2 linked regions of the Variovorax paradoxus genome follow. The protein of the gene in region 2 binds, or shares a complex with, the protein of the main gene of each other region. Links are inferred from orthologs where the notes say so. Each region holds a gene or a part of one and is shown on either strand. Other genes may lie near its edges.

Evidence for each region. Proteins that work in one complex are often made in the same cells at the same time.
Region 1: the proteins of rpsJ (region 2) and nusB are in contact, whole or in part, in a solved structure (PDB 3D3B), measured with the Escherichia coli proteins. The link is inferred for Variovorax paradoxus from one-to-one orthologs.

Annotation. Positions count from the first base shown.
Region 1 is NZ_CP046622.1:3,436,299-3,441,684, forward strand. What follows is about bases 2,251-5,191. They hold nusB (transcription antitermination factor NusB), read left to right. Parts: upstream 2,251-3,423; coding sequence 3,424-3,960; downstream 3,961-5,191. Other genes in these bases: ribBA (bifunctional 3,4-dihydroxy-2-butanone-4-phosphate synthase/GTP cyclohydrolase II), read left to right, coding at 2,251-2,953; ribH (6,7-dimethyl-8-ribityllumazine synthase), read left to right, coding at 2,960-3,427; GOQ09_RS16030 (pyridoxal phosphate-dependent aminotransferase), read left to right, coding at 4,013-5,191. In the rest of the region: bifunctional diaminohydroxyphosphoribosylaminopyrimidine deaminase/5-amino-6-(5-phosphoribosylamino)uracil reductase RibD, read left to right, coding at 1-1,050; GOQ09_RS16010 (riboflavin synthase), read left to right, coding at 1,137-1,802; more of ribBA, read left to right, coding at 1,799-2,250; more of GOQ09_RS16030, read left to right, coding at 5,192-5,209; GOQ09_RS16035 (YbgC/FadM family acyl-CoA thioesterase), read left to right, coding at 5,206-5,386. UniProt on the Escherichia coli protein: Part of the processive rRNA transcription and antitermination complex (rrnTAC). The complex forms an RNA-chaperone ring around the RNA exit tunnel of RNA polymerase (RNAP).
Region 2 is NZ_CP046622.1:5,173,631-5,177,017, reverse strand. What follows is about bases 1-2,729. They hold rpsJ (30S ribosomal protein S10), read left to right. Parts: upstream 1-1,072; coding sequence 1,073-1,387; downstream 1,388-2,729. Other genes in these bases: GOQ09_RS24150 (hypothetical protein), read left to right, coding at 1,657-2,729; tuf (elongation factor Tu), read left to right, coding at 1-1,051. Also shown: more of GOQ09_RS24150, read left to right, coding at 2,730-3,135; GOQ09_RS24145 (hypothetical protein), read left to right, coding at 3,150-3,387. UniProt on the Escherichia coli protein: Involved in the binding of tRNA to the ribosomes. Part of the processive rRNA transcription and antitermination complex (rrnTAC). The complex forms an RNA-chaperone ring around the RNA exit tunnel of RNA polymerase (RNAP).

The sequences.
Region 1 (5,386 bases), 1.7 Mb from region 2 along the record:
CCGAACCCGCGCGTGGGTTGCGTGCTGTGCGATGCAGACGGCCGCGTGCTGGGCCAGGGCCACACGCAGCAAGCCGGCGGGCCGCATGCCGAAGTGATGGCGCTGCGCGACGCCGCGGCCAAGGGCCACTCGGTTGCAGGCGCCACGGCCTACGTCACGCTCGAGCCCTGCTCGCACCACGGGCGTACCGGTCCCTGCTGCGACGCGCTGATCGCGGCCGGCATCGGCAGGGTCGTGGCATCGCTTGCAGACCCGAACCCGCTGGTCGCCGGACAGGGCTTCGCCCGGCTGCGGGCGGCCGGCACCGAGGTGCAAACCGGCCCTGGCGCCGCGGAATCGCGCGAGCTCAACATCGGTTTCTTCAGCCGCATGGTCCGCAAGCTGCCTTGGGTGCGTCTCAAGGTGGCGGCCTCGCTCGACGGCAAGACGGGCCTTGCCAACGGGGTGAGCCAATGGATCACCTCCGAAGCGGCCCGAGCCGACGGCCACGCGTGGCGCGCCCGTGCCAGCGCAGTGTTGACCGGTGTGGGCACCGTGCTCGAAGACAACCCCCGGCTCGACGTGCGCATGGTCGAAACGCCGCGCCAGCCGCATCTGGTGATCGTCGACAGCCATTTGCAGACCCCGCCTGACGCTCATGTTTTCATAGCAGGCCGCCCAGTGTGGATTTACGCAGCCGTCCGCGACGAAGCCCGCGCTGCCGCCCTGGAAGCACGCGGCGCCACCGTCACCTGCCTGCCCAATGCCGCGGGCAAGGTCGATCTGGCCGCCATGCTGCAAGACCTGGCAGCGCGCGGCGTCAACGAACTGCACGTCGAGGCCGGCCACAAGCTCAACGGCTCGCTCATCCGGGAAGGCTGCGTCGACGAATTGCTGGTCTACCTGGCGCCCAAGCTGATCGGCAGCGGCCTCGACATGGCGAGCCACCTGCACGCCGAAGGGCCACTCACCTCGCTGGAGGGCGCGCTGGCGCTCGAATTCAAGTCTGTGCAGATGCTCGAGCCCGACCTGCGGATCGTGTCACGGGTGCGCGGGCGCGACAGCTTCTAGCGTCCAGCCTCGGCGACCGGAGGCGGATTGCACGGCCAAAGCGCCGCGGAAAGGCCGAGGGCCCCCGCATCTGCGAAAATGTGCAAATGTTCACCGGAATCATCACCGGCGTGGGGCGCATCGCCGCCATCCACGACCTCGGCCCCTCCTCCTCCTACGGCAAAAGACTCGGCATTTCGGTGCCCAACGGATATCTCGACGATGTAGGCCTCGGTGACAGCATCGCGCTCAACGGCGCCTGCATGACCGTGACCACGCTCGATCCGGCGCAGCAGCTGTTCACCATCGACATTTCCGCCGAATCGCTCGACAAGACCGCCGGCCTCACCGAGCAAGGCGCCCGCATCAACCTCGAGAAGGCGCTGCGCGCCAGCGACCGGCTGGGCGGGCACATCGTGTCGGGCCATGTGGACGGCATCGGCATGGTGAGCCACTTTGCGCCCGTGGGCGAAAGCTGGGAACTGCGCGTGGTCGCACCGCCCGCATTGGCGCGCTTTCTGGCCTACAAGGGCTCGATCACGATCAACGGCGTGAGCCTTACGGTCAACAGCGTGAGCGACATCGAAGACGGCGCGGAAATCAGCATCAACCTGATCCCGCACACCGTCGAAAACACCTCCCTCGGCAGCCTCCAGGCCGGCTCGAAGGTCAATCTCGAAATCGATACCGTGGCGCGCTACGTGGAGCGCATGCTCCAGGCCGGCGTCCTGGTGCCAACTCCTTCCACGTATTCCAAGGACACCGCCGAATGAACGCCTCCGTCACCCCCATCGGCGCGCCCCGCGGCTCGCGGGCACCCGCGCCGATTTCCCCGGTCGAGGAGATCGTGGCCGAGCTCGCCGCCGGCCGCATGGTGATCCTGGTGGACGAGGAAGACCGTGAGAATGAAGGCGACATCGTCATCGCGGCGGACCACATCACGCCCGAGGCGATCAACTTCATGGCCCGCCATGCGCGCGGGCTGATCTGCCTCACGCTTTCGCGCGAAATGTGCGAGCGGCTGCAGCTGCCGCCCATGGTGTCCCGCAACGGCGCCAAGCATTCGACCGCCTTTACCGTTTCGATCGAAGCGGCCGAAGGCGTGACCACCGGCATCTCGGCCGCCGACCGCGCCCGCACTGTGCAGGCCGCCGTGGCGCGCAATGCCGTGGCCAGCGACCTGGTGCAGCCGGGCCATATCTTTCCGCTGCAGGCGGTGGACGGCGGCGTGCTGATGCGCGCCGGCCATACCGAAGCCGGCTGCGACCTCGCAGCCATGGCCGGCTGCTCGCCCGCCTCGGTGATCTGCGAGGTGATGAACGAAGACGGCACCATGGCGCGCCTCCCCGACCTGCAGATTTTTGCGGCCGAGCACGGGCTCAAGATCGGCACCATTGCCGCGCTCATCGAGCACCGCAGCCGCACTGAATCGCTGGTCGAAAAAGTCGGCTGCCGCGAAATCCAGACCGCGTGGGGCAGCTTTACCGCCCACGCCTTCACCGACAAGCCCAGCCGCGGCGTGCATCTTGCGCTGGTGCGCGGCAAGTGGCAGCCGGACGATGTGGTGTCGGTGCGCGTGCACGAGCCGCTTTCGGTCCTCGACGCGCTCGAAATCAACCGCTCGCTGCATTCCTGGAGCCTTGACGCCAGCCTCGCGCACATCGCGAATGAAGGCAAGGGCGTGGCCGTGCTGCTGAACTGCGGCGAAACCGCCGGCGAGCTGCTCGCCCAGTTCGACGGCACCGCGCGCCCCGCGCAAGCCCCCGAGCGCGGCCGCATGGACCTGCGCAGCTACGGCATCGGCGCGCAAATCCTGCGCGAATGCGGCGTGCACAAGATGAACCTGCTCGGCACGCCCCGCCGCATGCCGAGCATGGCCGCAGGCTACGGCCTCGAAATTGCCGGCTACCTCACGAAAGACTGACAAGACATGCAAGGTGCAAACAAGGGAGCGGATGCAAAGCCGCTCGACGGAAAAGGGCTGCGCATCGGCATCGTCCAGGCACGCTTCAACGCCGACATCACGGACGCGCTGGCCGCGGCCTGCCTCGCCGAGCTCGAAAAGCTGGGCGTGGCGGCGGACGACATTCACCATGTGCAGGTCCCCGGCGCACTCGAAGTGCCCGTGGCCCTGCAGGCCATGGCCGTGCGCGGCGGCTACCACGCGCTCGTGGCGCTGGGCTGCATCATTCGCGGAGAAACCTACCACTTCGAACTGGTGGCCAACGAATCGGGCGCGAGCGTGAGCCGCATCGCGCTCGACCATCGCATTCCCATCGCCAACGCGATCCTCACGACCGAAAACATGGAGCAAGCCATTGCCCGCCAGACCGACAAGGGCCGCGATGCGGCCCAGGTGGCGGTCGAGATGGCGCAATTGCTGGCCTCCCTCAAATGACCGAAGACAACAACAAGACAGCAGGCGCCAAGCCGCGCCAGGCACGCACCGGCCTCACCAGCACGGGCGCACGCAAGGCTTCGGCCAAGTCGAATCGCAGCCGCGCGCGCGAATTTGCGCTGCAGGCGCTCTACCAGCATCTGGTGGGCCGCAACGACGCGGCTGCCATCGACCAGTTCACGCGCGACCTCGCGGGCTTCCACAAGGCCGACGCCGCGCATTACGACGCGCTGCTGCACGGTGCCATCGAAGGCGCTGAGCAGCTCGACGCGCTGATCCGCCCGCTGCTGGACCGCAAGTTCGAAGAGATATCGCCCATCGAGCACGCCGTGATGTGGATCGGCGTGTACGAGTTTCAGCACTGCCTGGACGTGCCATGGCGCGTGGTGCTCAACGAATGCATCGAGCTTGCCAAGGAATTCGGCGGCACGGACGGCCACAAGTATGTGAACGCCGTGCTCAACGGCCTGGCGCCGCAACTGCGCGCGGCCGAGGTGGAGGCCGATCGCACTTCCGGCAAGGCTAGAACGTGAGGAGCGCCGCCCGGCCGCCCGAAGGCGCGCAGCGCCGTAGCTTGGGGGTGCAATGAGAATCTCGGCGCGCGCACAGCGCATCGAACCGTTCTACGTGATGGAGGTTGCCAAGGCCGCCGGCGTGCTGGCGCGCGAGGTGGCCCATACCGACCGGCCGATGATCTTCCTGAACATCGGCGAGCCCGACTTCACCGCGCCGCCGCTGGTGCAGGAAGCCGCCGCACGCGCGGTGCGCGCCGGTGCCACGCAGTACACGCAGGCGACCGGACTCGACCATCTGCGCGAGCGCATCAGCGGCTGGTATGCGCAGCGCTTCGGCGTCGACGTGCCCGCACGCCGCATCGTGGTGACGGCCGGCGCATCGGCCGCGCTGCAATTGGCCTGCCTCGCGCTCATCGAATCGGGCGACGAGATCCTGCTGCCCGACCCGAGCTATCCCTGCAACCGCCATTTCGTGAGCGCCGCGGATGGCACCGCGGTGATGATCCCGACCACGGCCGACGAGCGCTTCCAGCTCACCGCCGCCAAGGTCGAAGCCGCGTGGACCGACAAGACGCGCGGCGTGCTGCTCGCCTCGCCTTCCAACCCCACGGGCACCTCGATTGCGTCCGACGAGCTGCGCCGCATCCACAACGTGGTGTCGCAGCGCGGCGGCATCACGCTGATCGACGAGATCTACCTCGGGCTTTCGCACGACGATGCCTTTGGGCAGACGGCCTTGGCCATCGACGACAACGTCATCAGCATCAACAGCTTCAGCAAATACTTCAACATGACCGGCTGGCGCCTTGGCTGGCTGGTGGTGCCCGAAGCGCTGGTGCCCGTGGTCGAGCGGCTGGCGCAAAACCTCTTCATCTGCCCCAGCACCGTGTCGCAATACGCGGCGCTGGCCTGCTTCGAGGATGCGAGCATTGCCGAATACGAACGCCGCCGCGCCGAGTTCAAGGCGCGCCGCGACTGGTTCATTCCGCAGCTCAATGCGCTGGGCCTCAACGTGCCCGTGGTGCCCGACGGCGCCTTCTATGCCTGGGCCGACTGCACCAGCGTGGCCGAGAAGCTCGGCATTTCGGGCAGCTGGGATTTCGCCTTCGAAACCATGAAGCGCGCCCACGTGGCCGTGACCCCGGGGCGCGATTTCGGCACCGCCGAAACCGGCAAGTTCGTGCGCTTTTCCACCGCCAGCTCGATGGCCCATCTCGAGGAATCCATCGAACGCCTGCGGGCCATGATCGCGAACCCGGCCCCATGAGCTACGCGTTTCCCATCCGCGTGTACTGGGAGGACACCGATGCCGGCGGCATCGTGTTCTACGCCAACTACCTCAAGTTCATGGAGCGCGGGCGCACCGAATGGCTGCGCTCGCTGGGCGTGGAGCAGCGAAAGCTGCGCGAGGAAACCGGTGGCCAGTTCGTGGTGAGCGAAACGC
Region 2 (3,387 bases):
CCAGATCGACGCGGCGCCCGAAGAAAAGGCCCGCGGCATCACCATCAACACCGCCCACGTCGAGTACGAAACGGCCAACCGCCACTACGCCCACGTGGACTGCCCCGGCCACGCCGACTACGTCAAGAACATGATCACCGGCGCAGCCCAGATGGACGGCGCCATTCTCGTGTGCTCGGCCGCCGACGGCCCCATGCCCCAGACCCGCGAGCACATCCTGCTGGCGCGCCAGGTGGGTGTGGGCTACATCATCGTCTTCCTGAACAAGTGCGACATGGTCGACGACGCCGAACTGCTCGAGCTGGTCGAAATGGAAGTGCGCGAACTCCTCGACAAGTACGAGTTCCCTGGCGACGACACCCCCATCATCCACGGCTCGGCCAAGCTCGCCCTCGAAGGCGACAAGGGCAAGCTCGGTGAAGAAGCCATCATGAAGCTGGCCGAGGCCCTCGACAGCTACATCCCGACGCCCGAGCGCGCCGTGGACGGCACCTTCCTGATGCCTGTGGAAGACGTGTTCTCGATCTCCGGCCGCGGCACCGTGGTGACTGGCGCCGTCGAGCGCGGCGTGATCAAGGTCGGCGAGGAAATCGAGATCGTCGGCATTCGCCCGACCGTCAAGACCACCTGCACCGGCGTGGAAATGTTCCGCAAGCTGCTCGACCAAGGTCAAGCGGGCGACAACGTCGGCGTGCTTCTGCGCGGCACCAAGCGCGAAGAAGTCGAGCGCGGCCAAGTGCTGTGCAAGCCCGGCTCGATCAAGCCGCACACGCACTTCACCGCCGAGGTGTACGTGCTGTCCAAGGACGAAGGCGGCCGTCACACGCCGTTCTTCAACAACTACCGTCCGCAGTTCTACTTCCGCACGACGGACGTGACCGGCGCGATCGAGCTGCCCAAGGACAAGGAAATGGTCATGCCTGGCGACAACGTCAGCATCACCGTGAAGCTGATCAACCCGATCGCGATGGAAGAAGGCCTGCGCTTCGCCATCCGTGAAGGCGGCCGCACCGTGGGTTCGGGCGTCGTGGCAAAGATCCTCGACATCTAAGCCGGACGCAAAGGAATCACCATGGCTACCAAGCAAAAAATCCGCATCCGCCTGAAGGCTTTCGACTACAAGCTGATCGACCAGTCGGCAGCCGAAATCGTCGATACCGCCAAGCGCACCGGCGCGATCGTCAAGGGCCCCGTGCCCCTGCCGACCCGCATGAAGCGTTTCGACATCCTGCGTTCGCCGCACGTCAACAAGACGTCGCGCGACCAGCTCGAGATCCGCACGCACCAGCGCCTGATGGACATCGTCGACCCCACCGACAAGACCGTGGACGCGCTGATGAAGCTCGACCTGCCGGCCGGTGTGGACGTCGAAATCAAGCTGCAATAAACGTTGCGGCCTCGTGCCGCATTTTGTGACAAAGCCCGCCTGCAGAAATGCAGGCGGGCTTTGTCTTTTGTCGCGCGGATGTGGCATCCTCGCCGGCGGCGGCCTCATCAGTTGAGGCGTGGTCGGCTGGAACGAGGCAGCGCAGCATGAGACATGGCAACTCTTTGGCGTCGGGTGTGATGGCATGTATGGCAGCGGCAGCGTTGCTGGCCGGCTGCGGTGGTGGCGGAGGCGGTGGAGGCGGTGGAGGGGGCGGCGGGATTCCGTTCTTGCCTGTCACTCCCCCGTCGGCGGGCTCGGTCACGGTGAGCGGAAAGGCCACCTATGAATCCGTGCCGAATCCGAACGGCACCCTGGTTTATGGCAGCTCCACGCCAAGGCCCGTGCGCGGCGCCGCGGTGGAAGTGCTCAATGGGGACACTTCCGCGCAACTGGCCACGGCAACCACCGACGACAACGGCGCCTACTCCGTGTCCGTTCCCGCGAACACCGCGGTTACGGTACGTATCAAAGCGCAACTGTCACGCAGCGGCCCGGGTCCGAGCTGGGATGTGACGGTGCGAGACAACACCCGGTCCAATGCGCTGTACTCGATGCAGAGCCCGACATTCTCATCGGGCAGCGCGGCGATCGTGCGCGACCTTCATGCGCCTTCGGGCTGGGGTGGTTCGAGCTACACCGAAGACCGGGTTGCGGCGCCTTTCGCCATCCTGGACACGGTCTACACCTCGATGCAGAAAGTAGTATCGGCGGCGCCTGCGGCGGCTTTTCCGGCACTGCGTGTGTTCTGGAGTGCCAACAATGCGCCGTCTCCCGGCAGCGTTGCGGCGGGGCAGATCGGCACCACATTCTTTGTCAGCAGAAACAGCGGGCGCGAAATCTACGTGCTCGGCAAGGAAGACGTGGACACCGACGAATACGACAACTCGGTGATCGCGCATGAATGGGGCCACTACTACCAATCGGCCTTCAGCCGTGACGATTCGATGGGCGGCTCCCATTCGCAGAGCCAGCGCCTCGATCGCAGGCTGGCCTTTTCCGAAGGCTGGGGCAATGCCTGGTCGGGCATCGCGCTCGAGCGCCGGAACTATGTCGACTCGGGCGGTCCCCAGCAGTCGGCAGCGCAGTTCAGCATCAATATCGACCTTGCCGCAGGCGCCGCAACAACGCCGGGCTGGTTCCGCGAACCTTCGATCCAGTCGATCTTCTGGAATCTCAACCAACAGGTCGGTTTCAAACCCATCCATGACACGCTGACCAGCGCTCAGTTCAGGGGCGGCGCCGCGGTCACGTCGATCCATCCGTTCTCCGCTGCTTTCAATGCAGCGGCGCCAGCGAGCGCCCCGTCGCTGGCCACGCTGCTCGCGGGACAAGGCATCAATGCGACGGGGAACGACCCCTACGGAGGTGCGGAGACGAACGACGGCGGAATTCCGCTCACGCTGCCGATGTACAGGCCCCTCGTCGTCGGCAGCCCGACGCAGGCTTGCGTTTCCAACACGGCCGGAAGCGACAACAAGCACGGCAGCTTTTCCTACCTTCGCTTCACCGCGCCCGCCAGCCGCAGCTATCAGATCGTCGTCGACGGAGGGCCGCCTGGCGCAAGCCCCGATTTCGACATCTTCAGGGGCGGATTGATTGCCCGGGAAAGCAGCACCGTCAGCCTTCCGTCCGGCGAGTACGTTCTTGCCGTATCGGACCTCAACAATTCCGGAGCGCAGACATGCTTCAACGTCTCCGTCCAGTAGCAAGAAGGGCTGCCATGAACATCCGCTCGAGTTCGGTGACGGCCGTCGCATGCCTCACGCTGGCCACGATGTCGGCACCGGCCATGGCAGATGGCGAGCCCGGAGCGCGCAGCGCCAAGCCCAAGCATCCGGCCGTGCAGCAGCGGAGCGCTCCCATGACGACGGCGCCGCAAAAACCCGGCAGTTCCGGGGTCAAGCTCCAATACCGCCTGGAATCGACCCCTCAGCTCGGCCGGACCACGGCTGTCGTTC